Regions from separate parts of the Shouchella sp. JSM 1781072 genome, predicted to be linked through region 1. Evidence: predicted binding sites of a transcription regulator. Region 1 holds the regulator's gene; the other holds the start of a gene.
What was found. The regulator LexA, encoded in region 1, represses DNA repair genes until DNA is damaged. The targets are predictions, from matches to a motif close to CGAACATATGTTCG.
Positions count from the first base shown of each region.

Region 2: ACE1TH_RS14995 (type IA DNA topoisomerase) is a predicted target of LexA. The motif match lies at 2,903-2,916, and genes of this name have one in related genera.

Region 1 covers NZ_JBHFQE010000001.1:899,633-907,191, forward strand. The annotation lists gene ACE1TH_RS04770 (methionine gamma-lyase family protein) at 1-374, shown strand, start outside; gene glnA (type I glutamate--ammonia ligase) at 498-1,847, shown strand; gene ACE1TH_RS04780 (hypothetical protein) at 2,091-2,573, opposite strand; gene dinB (DNA polymerase IV) at 2,838-3,947, shown strand; gene ACE1TH_RS04790 (MFS transporter) at 4,279-5,487, shown strand; gene lexA (transcriptional repressor LexA) at 5,535-6,164, opposite strand; gene ACE1TH_RS04800 (hypothetical protein) at 6,319-6,477, shown strand; gene ACE1TH_RS04805 (YneB family resolvase-like protein) at 6,508-7,170, shown strand; gene ACE1TH_RS04810 (DUF896 domain-containing protein) at 7,217-7,456, shown strand; gene tkt (transketolase) at 7,539-7,559, shown strand, end outside.
Region 2 covers NZ_JBHFQE010000003.1:222,312-229,870, reverse strand. The annotation lists gene ACE1TH_RS15015 (hypothetical protein) at 1-343, opposite strand, end outside; gene ACE1TH_RS15010 (DUF1904 family protein) at 797-1,132, shown strand; gene ACE1TH_RS15005 (YitT family protein) at 1,282-2,172, shown strand; gene ACE1TH_RS15000 (hypothetical protein) at 2,335-2,799, opposite strand; gene ACE1TH_RS14995 (type IA DNA topoisomerase) at 2,988-5,180, shown strand; gene ACE1TH_RS14990 (cupin domain-containing protein) at 5,200-5,538, shown strand; gene ACE1TH_RS14985 (hypothetical protein) at 5,548-6,687, opposite strand; gene ACE1TH_RS14980 (flavodoxin) at 6,754-7,260, opposite strand; gene ACE1TH_RS14975 (ABC transporter substrate-binding protein) at 7,547-7,559, shown strand, end outside.

The sequences.
Region 1 (7,559 bases):
CGTTGCTTGAAGAAGTAGGGATGCAGACATCGCCGAAATGGAATGAAACCCGCACAGATTTAATTCAAGCTGTCTATTTTCAAACAGCAGAACAAATGGTTGCTTTTTGTCAATCGATTCAACAATCTTCCCCAGTGAACGCTCACGTTAAACCAATGCCAAGCTACATGCCAGGTTATGAAGATGATGTCATTATGGCAGCTGGTACGTTTGTGCAAGGCGCGAGTATTGAATTAACAGCGGATGGACCACTACGTCCACCATATACAGCTTACGTGCAAGGAGGGCTTACGTATGAACATGTCAAGCTCGCTGTCACAAAAGCTGTACAAAAGACGTTTATGAATCAAGAAGAAGAGGAACATAAAGAATAAGGACTTTTCTTGACGAACAAAAAAGCCTTTAGTACGATACTTACATAGTAATCGTAATTCATCATGTGAAAAGGATGTCATTCCTTATTTACATAGACAAGCAGAGTGAGAGGAGCAAGCACGTTGCCAAATTATACAAGAGAAGATATTGTGCGTATTGCACAAGATGAAAACGTACGTTTTATTCGTTTACAGTTCACAGATTTACTTGGAACGATTAAAAACGTTGAGATCCCTGTGGATCAGTTGTCAAAAGCGCTCGATAACAAAATGATGTTTGACGGTTCTTCCATCGAGGGATTTGTTCGAATTGAAGAATCGGATATGTATCTTTATCCAGATTTAGATACATGGGTCATTTTCCCTTGGACACCAGAAAAAGGAAAAGTCGCTCGACTCATTTGTGATATTTACCAGCCTGGGAAACCTGGTGAAGAGCCAACGCCATTTGAAGGGGATCCACGTGGAATTTTAAAATCCGTGCTTAAGCAAGCTGAAGAGCTTGGATTTACTGGTTTTAACATCGGACCAGAACCTGAATTTTTCTTGTTTAAAAATGACGAGAAAGGCGAACCAACGTTAGAACTAAATGATAAAGGTGGCTATTTCGACCTAGCTCCAACAGATCTTGGAGAAAATTGTCGACGTGACATCGTTTTAGAATTAGAAGACATGGGCTTTGATATTGAAGCTTCACATCACGAGGTTGCTCCAGGGCAGCACGAAATTGATTTTAAATATGCAGACGCAATTACAGCGTGTGATAATATTCAAACGTTTAAGCTTGTTGTAAAAACCATTGCTCGTAAGCACGGTCTTCACGCAACGTTTATGCCAAAACCTTTATTTGGTGTGAATGGATCGGGCATGCACTTGAACATGTCATTATTCACAAAAGACGGCAATGCGTTTTACGATGAGAAAACAGAAAGCCAATTAAGTAAAACAGCGATGCAATTCTTAAGCGGTATTTTGGAACATGCGGAAGGATTCACGGCGATTACAAATCCAATCGTGAATTCGTACAAGCGTTTAGTGCCAGGTTACGAAGCACCAGTTTACATCGCATGGTCGATGCGTAACCGTTCACCACTTATTCGAATTCCATCTTCACGCGGTGTGTCAACACGTGTTGAAGTTCGTAGTCCAGATCCATCTGCTAACCCGTACCTTGCTATGGCGGTGATGCTTGCATCTGGTCTAGATGGCATTAAGCGTAAAATGACGCCTCCAGAAGCGACGGATCGCAATATTTATGTGATGAGTAAAGAAGAACGTGTTGAAGAAGGCATTAAAGCGCTACCGGCATCACTTGGCGAGGCACTTGAGAGCCTTGTAAAAGATGAGGTGCTTGTTAAAGCGCTAGGCGAGCACGCAGTTGAACACTTTATTGAAGCGAAAGAAATTGAATGGGATATGTTCCGTACGCAAGTCCACCCGTGGGAACGCGAACAGTTCATGCAGAACTACTAAAAGAGGAAGCCCTTGACACATCTTGTGTTGAGGGTTTTTTTTTAGGGACAAATGACACGTTGAACCTAGTTTGAGATAATCGACTGTTAAATAGATTCCTTACAGAAATAACTTTATGTAACCGTAAAACCCCGCTTTTTAGCGAGGTTTTAAAGGGAAATCTACAAAGAAATCCGTTAATTTAGATGTGGGGAGTCATGTACACGAAAAAGTACTCTTGTAGCGCAATCCACTTTTTTATATTTAGAAAAAGAATGGTGGATAAAAATACGGGAAAAAGCCTATACCGCCGAACCTTCCATATGGGAAAAACCTCGGTCGATAGCGACGGTATCTCCAACCACCAAATTGTCGAGCTTCTTCCTGATGAATGTCTTCACCAATCAACAGCGTAATGCCATCCTCGCGAACTTCTGTTAAGATGCCGTCCAACATTTGACCATCAGACATTTTTAATTCGACATGGTGATCTTTCATTTGTTGACATTGATCTTTCATATTGCCATAAAGATGCTGGCTATTCGTTTGAACATACGGATGTTGATTCGACTGTAGAGAAGCGTAATCATTGTTATTTTGCTGCATCTGCTGATACTCATTTGTTTGATGAGGCACGAATCCATTAAAACCATTTATTGCGTCATGAGAATGTCGATTCGAATGATAGTGTGGCATGCCCGTCTGATAAGGGTATTGAGGAAAATACCCATTAGAATAAGTATTCATCTCTTTCACTCCTTTTTCTAAAGCCAGTGTATTCACCTACAGCTTGTTAGGTACGTGTTCTAAAAGGTTTTTTAATGATTAAAACGGCTAGGTGGGAAGGATTACCTTAAATACAGTAGGTGTAAGTAAAAACGTTTAAATGAATCCACTTACAATAAGAGCGGGTATAAAAGCCTCGTACAATCAGGTTGTTTTATTGACTTCGATCATACGTTCGTATATACTAGAATTGTATACAACGAGAATGAAAGAGGCGTCGTTTTTATGGATGAGCAAGATTTTAAGCTTCCAGAACCGAATCGAGACACCACTCGTAAAATCATTCACATTGATATGGATGCCTTTTTTTCGTCAGTAGAAGAACGAGATAATCCGGCGCTAAAAGGCAAACCGGTTATTATTGCGAAGCACCCTCGAACCACTGGTGGAAAGGGAATTGTATCCACCGCTAATTATGAAGCAAGAAAATATGGCATTCACTCTGCGATGAGTGCGTATGAAGCTTACAAACGTTGTCCTGAAGGGATTTTTATAAAAGGCAATTACAAAGCTTATCAAAAAGCTTCTCTCGCTATCCGGGAAATTATGTTTACTTATACGGAGTTAGTAGAACCCATGTCCATTGATGAAGCTTATTTAGATGTGACGGATAATCATTATCATGAAAAGAGTGCGAGTAAATTAGCCCGTCAAATTCAGCTTGATATTTGGGAGAAAACGGGGCTAACAAGTTCTGCAGGCGTATCCTATAATAAATTTTTAGCTAAAATTGCGTCCGATGTCAAAAAGCCTGCTGGACTCACTGTCATTCCACCAGACAAGGCACTGACGTTTATAAAAGAACTAGCCGTAGAGAAGTTTCCAGGTATCGGGCCAAAAACTGCTGAAAAAATGCACAGTCTGAACATCTATGTAGGCGATGATTTATACAAGATGACTCAGCTTGATCTTGTTCATCATTTCGGAAAAGCTGGTTTATCTTATTACAAACGAGCAAGGGGCATTGATAACAATCGGCTGAAACTGCATCGTGATCGAAAATCGGTTGGAAAAGAACATACGTATGCACAACCACTTGTAACCGATGAAGATGTTTTATTAAAACTAAGACTTTTAGCAGATGAAGTGCAAGCTTCCCTTGAACGAGTAAAAAAACAAGGGAAAACTATTGTCTTGAAGATTCGCTATCGATCATTTGAAACGATAACGAGGCGGATTAGTTTACCTGATTACGTTCACACAAGTGAAGCGTTATATCAGTATGTGCAAGAATTGTGGTTTGAATATGGAGAGATCCGTCACCAAGTTCGTTTGCTTGGAGTGAGTGTAACGAATTTAGTTGAAATACGCTACCAAACACTTTCGCTTTTTTGAAGCGGTTAAAGATAAAATAAAATAATTCCTACAATGACAAGTAACAAAAACAGGACAAGAATGGTGATAAGCAATACCATTTCATCTGAAAGATCCATTCCATTCGCCTCCTATGTATGGGTTATAGTCATCCTATGAAATTTTTTCGGATGTGTGAAAAGAGAATGAAATGAAAGAAAACGGGCTGTTTAGACTCTTTTCTTACAGATTTAGCTAGGAGAGAGCGTTTGACGGCTGTTTTTTTTTCGCATATATTTAGAGTTGCGAAATAAACAAGGAAGATCTTTAGACAACGAAGGTGATCAGTATAAAAGCGGAAAAGCGTAATTTAATGATTATGTGGTTTGCCAACTTGTTTGTTGGTGCAAGTATGACAATGGTCATTCCATTTTTATCTCTTTACATTGAATCGTTCGGACAATATTCAGGTGAAGATGTTCAAAGATGGTCTGGCTTTGTTTTCGGTATTTCTTTCTTAGTTGCTTTTCTCGTTGCGCCAATTTGGGGACGAATTGGAGATCGTTACGGACGAAAAAAAGTACTCATTGGAACTGGTTTTGGGATTGCCATCTCGGTATTTCTTATGGGGTATGTTCAATCTGTTGAGGCATTGTTTGTTCTGCGTGCTTTCATGGGGCTTGCGACAGGGTTTATCCCTGCATCAATGGCTCTAATTGCAGCACAAAGTAGTAAGCGTACAGCAGGAGAAACGCTCGGAACTTTACAGACAGGTACTGTTTCTGGAGGTTTACTAGGACCTTTGTTTGGAGGTCTGATCGCAGATACTGTTGGAATGGAATTAACGTTTGTATTGACCGCGTCAATCTTAACCCTCGCATCACTACTTGTTGTTTTTGGGGTAAAAGAAGTGATTTATGAAGAAAAAGGTGAGAAAAAGCGGAAATATGCAGCAAAAGAGGTACTGGCATTTATTGTTCGTTCCCCTATGCTAATCATGGTAATGGTTGTAGCGCTCATTATTCAAATGGCATTGTTTAGCGTCCAGCCACTTTTAGCTCTATTCGTTAATGATTTAGTCGGGCCAGTTGAAAATATGGCATTTTTAGCCGGTTTAGCGTTTTCAATAACCGGTTTAGGGAACTTATTGTCAACTCGAAAATGGGGACAGCTAGGTGATCGAATGGGCCATGAAAAGGTAATGCTCATTTTACTTATTTTGTCTGGTGTGTTTTTCATTCCGCAAGCATTCGTTGATTCACTCTGGCAATTAATTGTGTTACGCTTCGTCTTTGGTTTAGCGGTAGGAGGATTAATTCCTTGCACGACAGCGTTTATTCGCCAAGCGTGTCCAGTATCGATGCAAGGGGAAGTGCTCGGTTATAATCAAAGCTTTCGTTTTTTAGGAAACGTATTAGGACCGGTCTCAGGCGGTTTAATTGCAGCGAGTTTTGGTATTCCGTATGTATTTATTAGTGCCGGCGTCTTGTTTCTTCTGACCGCGATTGTTTTAAAAATCATGTTAAATAGTGAAAGTAAAAAAGAAGAGAATGAGGCTGACAGTCAAGCCCATCATCAATAAAGGCGTAAAAAAAGAGCACTGGGTTTTCCGGTGCTCTTTCTTTATGTTTAATGGATCGTTCGGAAAACACCAATGACTTTTCCTAAAATCGTACAATTGTCTAGTATAATCGGCTTCATTGTTGAATTTTCAGGCTGAAGGCGAATGTAGTTCTTTTCTCGGAAAAAACGTTTGACGGTGGCTTCATTTTCATCAGTCATCGCAACAATAATATCACCATTATCAGCACTTTGCTGTTGCTTCACAATGACTTGGTCCCCATCGAAAATACCCGCTTCGATCATACTTTCACCTTGAATAACTAAGGCATACACTTGTTCATGACCAGACATATGATCTGGAAGGGGGAGGTAGTCATCGATATTTTCAATCGCTGTAATTGGACTACCTGCTGTAACCTTACCAATTACAGGAATATAGCGTGCACGTTCACGAATAATGGAAGGCTCGTCCAGTGCTTCTTCAAGCGAAAGCACTTCAATTGCTCGAGGTTTCGTAGGATCACGACGAATGTATCCTTTCTTTTCAAGACGAGCAAGATGACCATGTACGGTTGAGCTTGATGCTAAACCTACTGCTTCCCCAATTTCACGTACGGAAGGCGGATAGCCTTTCTTTTTTACTTCATCTTTAATAAATAATAAAATTTCTTCTTGTCTAGTAGATAATTTAGACACTCCTCTTCACCTGCTTTATCTATGTATTCGTTATCTTTACTTTAGCACATCGAACATACGAACGCAAACATAAGTTCTAAAAATGCTTGACACGAACAAAAGTTCGAAGTATCTTAGAGTAAGAACAAATATTCTTACGAACGGGTGATCGATAATGAAGAAGAATCAAGAAAAAGGAATTATTATTGCTGGTATTATTACTGTTTTATTTATGTTTAGTAGTTTGTTATCCTTTGATGGTGATGAGAACGAGCAAGTAGAGGATCGAAACAGCAATACGGACAGTCACGTAATCCTTTTAAATGATCGTTAGTCGCTGAAACATTGCAGTGGGAGGTACAGTATGAAACGAAATAAAGCCATTTTATATTGTCGAGTTAGTACGGATAAAGAAAGTCAACAAACGTCTTTAGCTCGTCAAGAAGATGAATTAGTGAAAATGGCTCATCAACATGGAATAGAAGTGAGCGATTGTCTTTCTGAGGTTGCTAGTGGATATGACTTGGATCGCGATAATCTTCTATTTCTTTTAGATCAAGCAAAAAAACAAACGTTTACGCATTTGCTTGTAACAGACGAGACGAGAATTGGTAGGGGAAGAGCGAGGACTGCTATTCTATATCAACTTCAAAAGTATGGCATTACGATTTATACATGTCACAACGATGGTGCATTACATTTATCAGAAGCAGACGAGATGGTTTTTGAAATCGTAGCCATCGTGGAAGAGTACCAGCGAAAATTACATAACTTGAAAATCAAACGCGGGATGAGAAAAGCGATTGAAAAAGGGTATCATCCGGAGCGCAACTTAAAAGATACAGGTAGTGGGGGACGCAGTAAAAAAGACCTCCCAATTGAAGAAATTGTTAGATTGCGAGAGAAAAAGCTAACGTTTCATGACATTGCGATAACGTTAAATGGGTTAGGTTATCATTGTTCAAAAGCAACGGTACATCGGCGTTTTCAGCAATACGAGCAAACAAAATCAGATGAGTTGATCTAATGAAATGAAGATGCTATGATGACAACCGAAGGATAGGTGATTGACGTTGTTATCAAAATCAAAATTAGACCGAATCAATGAACTGTCTCAACTAGCGAAGACATCAGGATTAACGAAGCAGCAAAAAGACGAACAGCAAGCGCTTCGAAAAGAATATTTAAATACGTTCCGCTCCACATTTAAAAATCAACTACATTCCGTTAAAGTTGTTGATGAAGAGGGTACGGATGTGACACCGCAAAAGCTAAAAGATAGTAAAGCACAAAAACAAAATCCACCACACTAAATGTACAAGCTCCCGTCAGGCTTGTACATTTTTTTTATTTTGTTTATGATGGAAACGTACGAAGAATGAAAGGGTGTAACAAATGAAAAACAATATTGAAGAA
Region 2 (7,559 bases), on a different contig from region 1:
GATCGGAGTCAAACTGGTTGAGCAAATCTTGGTCTTCATTTTGAACGGTTATGGTATCACCCGGAGACATCTCAATTGAAGGAAGATCCTCTACCGCTTCTGTTGCACTCATTTCATGAGTCACATCGTCTCTGCATGACGTTCCCCAGCATAGAAGCTCATACTGAAAATCCGACTGTGCTTCCCCGTTTACGAGTAACGAAACTTCTGGCGGCTCGTCAGGTAATCCTTCTACTAGAGGCGATTCGTACGTCTGCTCAAAAACAATATCATCTTCAACGCAGCTTGCTAAGAGAAATGTTAAGGTTATAAAAGAAGAAATGAACAAAATCGTTTTATACATGGCGGAACGTCCTTTCTAAATGAAAACATCTGGCAGGTAATAGAGTGCTAACTTTCCAATTAATATGTTGTGAACCTTATCATGGAGACCCTGCTCATTTTTACTTTTCCGTACCCGATTTAATCAACGATTACACTTTTTTACAATTGGTGCCAGCGTTGCTCAAAAAAGCTGGTGACTTGTTAAGAAACCAATTCAAGATTAAAAAAATTTTTTTGCGAAAAAGGTTTGAACAAGGAGAGAATCGGATATTTAATTTACAACAGATCATAGGCATGCCTAAGATTTGTTTCTCCCCCCTTCCTTGATGAATATACACACTGAACCGCACTTCCCCCTTGAGTGCGGTTTGCTTTATGTCTTGATGTAAGCGTGCATGTTAGACGCACTTTTATTGCAATTTAAAAACGAGACAAGTACACTTATGCAGTAGAAACTAGAAGAAATGAAGTGATGGGGTTGCCATATTTACGCTTTACCGGTTTTTCAACGGAAACATTACAAGCGCTTGCACCAGCAATTATAGATGTGTTTACTGGCATCGTGGATATGTCAAAAGAAAAGGTGAAAATTGAGCGGGTCATGTCTGAACCGATTGCAAACGTTCCTCTCACACTTGAGATTCGGATGTTTCCTAGAGACCAGGATGTTCACGATGACATTGCAGAAACCTTTACAACTTTTTTCCGAGAAGAAGGGTACGATTCTGTACATATCTACTTTCTTCTGTTGTCACCAGAACGCTATTACAAAAATGGAAAGCCGATAAAGCGATCCATTAAACAATAATGACGAAGAAAAAAGTGGTCCTGCACCACTTTTTTTTGTTTCGTTGACTAATATTCTATAAAGCGGGTATGTTGCTAGTACAACGAAAAAGATCGAATAGCTGTATATGTCACAGCGCACACTTTAGACAGAGAGAAGGGAAGTGGCGTATGAAAGACTATGGATTTATGGTGTTAGGTACGTTTTTCTTTGCGCTTTCAGTTGCCATTTTTGCGATGCCGAATGGCTTAGCTGAAGGTGGTATTCCAGGACTTGCGCTTTTGCTTTATTTTGGTCTTGGTTGGTCACCCGCAATTGTTACGCTAGCGGCAAATGGACTTGTTTTGCTACTAGGGTATCGGTATTTACCGCGTCCGATGATTGTAAAATCGATTATTACCATTCCGCTCTTTTCATTGTTTTTATTCTTACTTGAAGACGTAGCGGGGCCGGTCAATGATCCATTACTAGCTGCTTTGTATACAGGAGTGTTTACTGGAATTGGGTTTGGCTTTATTTTTCGCTCAGGAAGCACAACTGGCGGCTCCTCGACGATTGCGCGGATGCTGAATTACAAGTTTGGCTGGGAATTAACAGGTACGAATTTTATTTTAGATGCGGCCATCGTCGTGGCAGGTGTATTTGTCATCGGTCCTGTGCTGACGTTGTATACCGTTGTTGCGCTTTTTATTGGAAAAAAGGTGACGGATTATGTGCTTGAAGGATTTGAGTCTAAAAAAGTCGTGCATATTTTTTCGGATCACTATCAAAACGTTGCAAAAAGCATACGAAAAAATTTAGGCGCCCATACGACTATACTTCAAGGGAAGAATGATGAAAGCGGTATTGATGAGAATTTGATCTACGTTTCCGTTTCCAAGCAACAGCTATTTTATTTGAAAAAACTTGTTCGTGATATTGATGAGGACGCATTTACAGTTGTTCATACGGTTAAAGATGTTAGTGGTGGTTCGTTTTCAAAAGCGCATTATCCAACGCAAAAAACGTTTAGTAGTCCGAAAAAGGAGAAGCAATACTACAAAAACCAAGCAGAGGAGTAATCGATATGGAACGAAAATCAAGAAGAGAACGCTGGAGACAGCATCGTCAGTTAATGAGCAGAGTTAAACGGTTATGTGACTGGAGACTAGAAGAAGAGACTCGTGTAAAGCGATAATAGGTTAGAGCACACCTCAGAATGGAGGTTGTGCTCTCTTTTTTTGTTAATCATAGCCTCCGACTGCATCCGGTAATAGCTGATACGCCTCTGAAGGATTGAGCATGTTCTCATAGACGTTCCCCATAAATTGTTCCCATTGGTCAATGGCGTCAGTCGAGCATTCTGAATCCCATTTCAGTCTATACGCTTCACCTTGAACAACGAAATGTAGGTCGTACTGTCTGTAAGGAATCGTGCAGGGGGCGCGGGCGCTTTCACTCTCGCTAGGAAGTTGAAGTACATGGTTGTCGCGAAACTGATTATAAAAAGTGGCCATTTGCTCGTTGGTCCATTCAAATGATATGGTTTCCGTACCTGCTTGCACCAGATCTTTTGTAAATGTCTGATCAAATGTATTGATTTCGTTTGTAGGCGTTTCGCCGAAACCGTATGTTAGGTGAAATTGAAAATCGTCTGGTTGCTCCTCTGGTAATGAAGGGTGCTGCGAGCAAGCAACTAAAAAGGTCATTATAAGCAAGGTAAACAAGTACTTCCATATTGACTCATATAAATACCTAATAAAAATCCTTCCCTTCATCGTGTTTGATTGTATTGTACACTAGGTGGTAGAACAATAGAATGTTCGTTAAAGCATCTTTTATCAAATATTCTCATAAATAAACCGATCAACCTCAAAAGGTAGACAGGAGGGGAACCATGACAACCGTAATTTTAGCGGAAAAGCCTGATCAGGCAAGAAGTTATGCAACTGTTTTTAAACAAACGACGAAACAAAAAGGGTATATTACGATAAATGATTCCCGCTTTTTTAAAGGGGAAGCGATTATGACTTGGGGCATTGGCCATTTAGTAGAGCTCTGTTTACCCGGTCACTATAAAAAGGAATGGAAACGCTGGAACTTAGCGAATCTCCCTATTTTACCGACAGAGGTCGAATTTCAAGTGCCAGCAAGCAAGCAAGAACAGTTTCGAATTGTGAAAAGTTGGCTGAAGAAAGCGACACTCATTATTATCGCGACCGATCCGGATCGAGAAGGAGAAAATATCGCTCGCTCTATCATTAAGCAGGCCGGCGTTATGAGTCATGTACCAATTAAGCGGTTATGGATTAACTCCCAAGAAAATGATGTCGTACGGGAAGGGTTTCTGCACTTGCAGCCAGGTGAAAAATTTGAGCCTATGTACGAAGAAGCAAAAGCTAGACAAGTAGCGGATTGGCTTGTCGGGATGAATGCAAGTCCCCTTTATTCGCTTTTATTGCGAACGAAAGGCATTCAAGACACGTTTTCAGTTGGACGTGTTCAAACACCAACACTCTATTTAATCTATTTACGGCAAAAAGAAATTGAAGCATTTGTTTCAGAACCCTTTTTTGAATTAAAGGCAAATATTGAAGCGGAAACAGGCTCATTTCAAGCAACGTATAAACACCGTTTGAAAACAAAGGAAGACGTGAGCAGACTTTTGGACAAGCACGGGATAAAAGGGAAGACTGCGAGTACGATAGCGGAATTAAGCAAGAAAAATAAAGAGATCCCATCGCCGTTGCTCCACAGTTTGGCAACATTACAAGCGAGCGCCAACCGAAAATGGAAATACAGCCCGTCAAAAGTATTAAGTGTGGTACAAAAACTTTACGAAAAGAAGTGGTTAACGTACCCACGAACAGAATCGAACCATATTACAAATGCAGAGTTTTCGTATCTTCGTAAGCAAGTTAACCAGTACCAGCAGCTAATTGAACAGCAATTTGAACCGACGTTTCTATTTCCAAGAAAACGCTATGTGGACGATGCAAAAGTGCAGGAACACTATGCGATTATCCCAACAAAAAAAGTTCCTACCTCGCTGCAAGTAGAAAAGTTAAAGCCAGACGAAAAAAATCTGTATCTTGAAGTACTGCGAACAACTTTGGCCATGTTCGCACCAACGTATAAGTACGAAGAAACGAAGGTGACGGTTGATGTTCAAGGCTTGCCGTTTCAAACGACAGGTAAGGTGGAGCAAGACATAGGATGGAAAGTGCTATTTCCTTACGCTCCAGCCAAAAATAAAAAAAGCGATGAGCCACCGGTCCTGCCACCGTTGCAACAAGGTGAAGAAGTCATGGCTACCGTTAAAGCAAAAGAAGGCAAGACGCAGCCACCACCTTTGTATACAGAAGGACAGTTAATTCCATTAATGAAAACCGCAGGAAAGTTTGTAGAAGATGAAGAAGAACAAGCTGTTTTAAACGAAGTGACGGGAATTGGGACAGGCGCTACGAGAGCAAATATTATTGAGACGCTTAAGAACCGCGAGTATATTACGATTAAACAAAACAAAGTTCATGTAACGGAAAAAGGGCGAATTTTATGCCAAGCTGTAGAAGGCAATCTTCTTAGTAAAGCAGACATGACGGCACAATGGGAGCTTTTTTTACGGAAAATTGGACAAGGAGAGAAAGATGGTGCCACGTTTATTGGCAACATTCACGCGTATATTCATCGCTTATTAAAGGATGCGCCTGATCATTTACAAACGATGTCCATCGACGCATCGACAATAACGGAGTCGGATCAGTCAGGTGTTGGACCATGTCCCCTTTGTGGCGGAGCAGTCCTAAGTCGAGGGCCGGTCTATGCATGTTCGAAAGCGAAGGAAAACAGCTGCAAGTTTGTGATCGTCAAAACGCTTGCCAAGAAGAAGCTAACCGACGCTACCGTTAAGCGTTTGCTCACTAAAGGGGAAACCGCACCACTAAGAGGTTTTAAAAGTAAGCAGGGCAAATCATTCTCAGCAGCACTTGCGTTAAAAGAAGGCAAGATTGAATTTGATTTCTCAAAAAAGCCAACCTATCGAAAAACGAACGGAAAACGTCCAGCAAGAAAACGTTCGTCAACAAAATAAAAACGGAGGACAAAAAGCCATGAAGAAGACACACCAGACAGCCCCCCACTACAAATGGGGGGAGGACTGCGATGGATGGCGACTGGTGGATCAGGCAGAACTTAGTGTGATTTCGGAACGGATGCCACCTCTAACAGAAGAAGTTCGTCACTATCATCAATATGCTAGACAGTTCTTCTATGTGTTAAAAGGCACCCTTACGATCGCCATAGAAGGACAAGTCACGAATCTCTTAGAAGGTGAAGGCTATGAAGTCGCGCCGACGATCTTACATCAAGTGCAGAACCGTTCGAATGAGCATGTCCATTTTCTCGTTACATCACAGCCGTCAACAAAAGGAGATCGAGTGGAAGGATGAAAGAGGAAACTAAAACGTTAGGATCGTTAATTGATTATCTTGTTTCATCTGGACAGTTGGAAGTAATGCTGAAAGCGGCGCATTCGTCCTTACTTCTAGCTGCTGTAATTGATGGCTGTCGTAGTATGTAGCTAAAATAGGCTCTCGAAATTCATGTTTTTCCGTACCAAGGGAAGCTGTTAAGAATGTTTGATAAAGCCATTGATTATGATTAATGATGGTATTCATCGGATCGAATGTTAAGACAGAAATATCTCCTTTTAAAACATAGTGTATGCCTGAACGTGAGTGAAAATCGTTGATTGCTCGTTCTTTTTTTTGTAGCGTCCATTGATAGACCTTCTCAGCTATGATTTCTACTTGTTTGGACAGGTGAATGACTGGTTGTTTAGCACTTAAAGCATGTGCTTGTAATTGTTCATAAAGCGTGCTACTGTGCGAAAAATGATTTTCTTTCCACTGCTTAAACACGCGATCAAGAAGGCATGTTAAATAGAACCCTGAGTAATAACAGCTTCTTCGAAAAGAAAGCGTTGAATCAAAAGGATCAATCATTTGTTCAGCCCAGTTTTCTTGTAGCGCCTCTTTTTTAAATGAAGCGTGATATTCAACATAGAGAGCTGGCCCTTCCAGTGTCTCAACTTTTTCCTCGTATTGCACACCAGCAGAATAAGAGTGACGACGCGTTTCTCTCGTTGTAAAAAATGTTTGCAAATGATGCTGAAGGTCGTGGTAATTTGTTGATCGATAAGCGTTTATAAGGGCGACTCGTTCAGTCATCCGTAAAGCGATAAAGTTAGGAGTAAAGTTAACTTTCAAACCTACTAGTTCATCGGGGATACGGCTCTCTGCCTGATAGTATTGATGAAGGTGAAACAATTCATGACAGAGGACGGTATATACATCGTCCTCGTTTTTGAAAAGTGTGCAATCAATGATAACGGTAGGGTGACCTTGATACAAAATAAGCGTACAACCATTAAATTCAGCTGTTCGTGGAAATGTTTTAGAACCAAGGCTTGGATGATAAAAGAGATAAACGTTTTCTTTATCGTAAAGAGCAAAACACCCATGGGTAAACCCAGGCCAACATGTTTGCAGTTTATCATCTACTAGTCGTTTATTAACGCTCGTAGCTAAGGTCAACATTAATGAACTCCTTTCAACAAAGATCGTTTTTAAAATTTACGTAAATCGTTGAAAAAAGTTCCCGCCTTAAACCCTTTGCCTCAACGTAGAGGAAAACTGTTGGGCAAAGCGACGACATGCCTCTTCTTCCTCTTCGTTTTTAGGTTCAAATTCATTTTTTAAACTGTCACAGATTAGTATTGCGCCTGCTTTTTGTAAAGTCTCTTCAAGCAAATTCACCGCTTCACAGTATGCGGGGTAATTACGATCTCCTGAACCGAATACTGCTGACGGCATCGAACCTAAATCGAGTGTAGCAAGTTCTTCTTCAAACTCCTCAGCCTCATAAGGCAAATCCCCGTCTCCCCATGTATAGCTACCGAGAATAACTCCATTAAAGTCGACCAATTGGTCGGCAGAATACCCATCCATTTCTTCTAGTATGACCTCAATTCCTTCTTTCTCAAGCTCTTGTTTTATTAAAACAGCCATATCTTCGGTGTTTCCAGACATGGAAGCAAAGACTAAACAAATTCGCACCGCGTTCACTCCTTTATCGTAATATGTATGATCATAAATGATATTGAGAATCATTTTCAATTAATTTTTTTTTAAAATTTCATTTTTTGAATTGAAAGGCTTAACATGTACATTTATTTTTACGGCTAATTTGACACTAATACGAGGAAGGTTAATGTGGCGATTCGTCTAGCTTATAGCGCTCAATGAACGAAAGAAAAGGCTCAAGACTAATGTGTGAACAAATAGATTCATTGAAAAAAGTTGTAAAAATCTCAAAGAAATAATTGACAATGAGATTCATTCTCAATAATATTAAGCTAAATGAAATTGATTCTCATTATCGTTAGGGGTTTTAAGCGTGAAAAATCAAT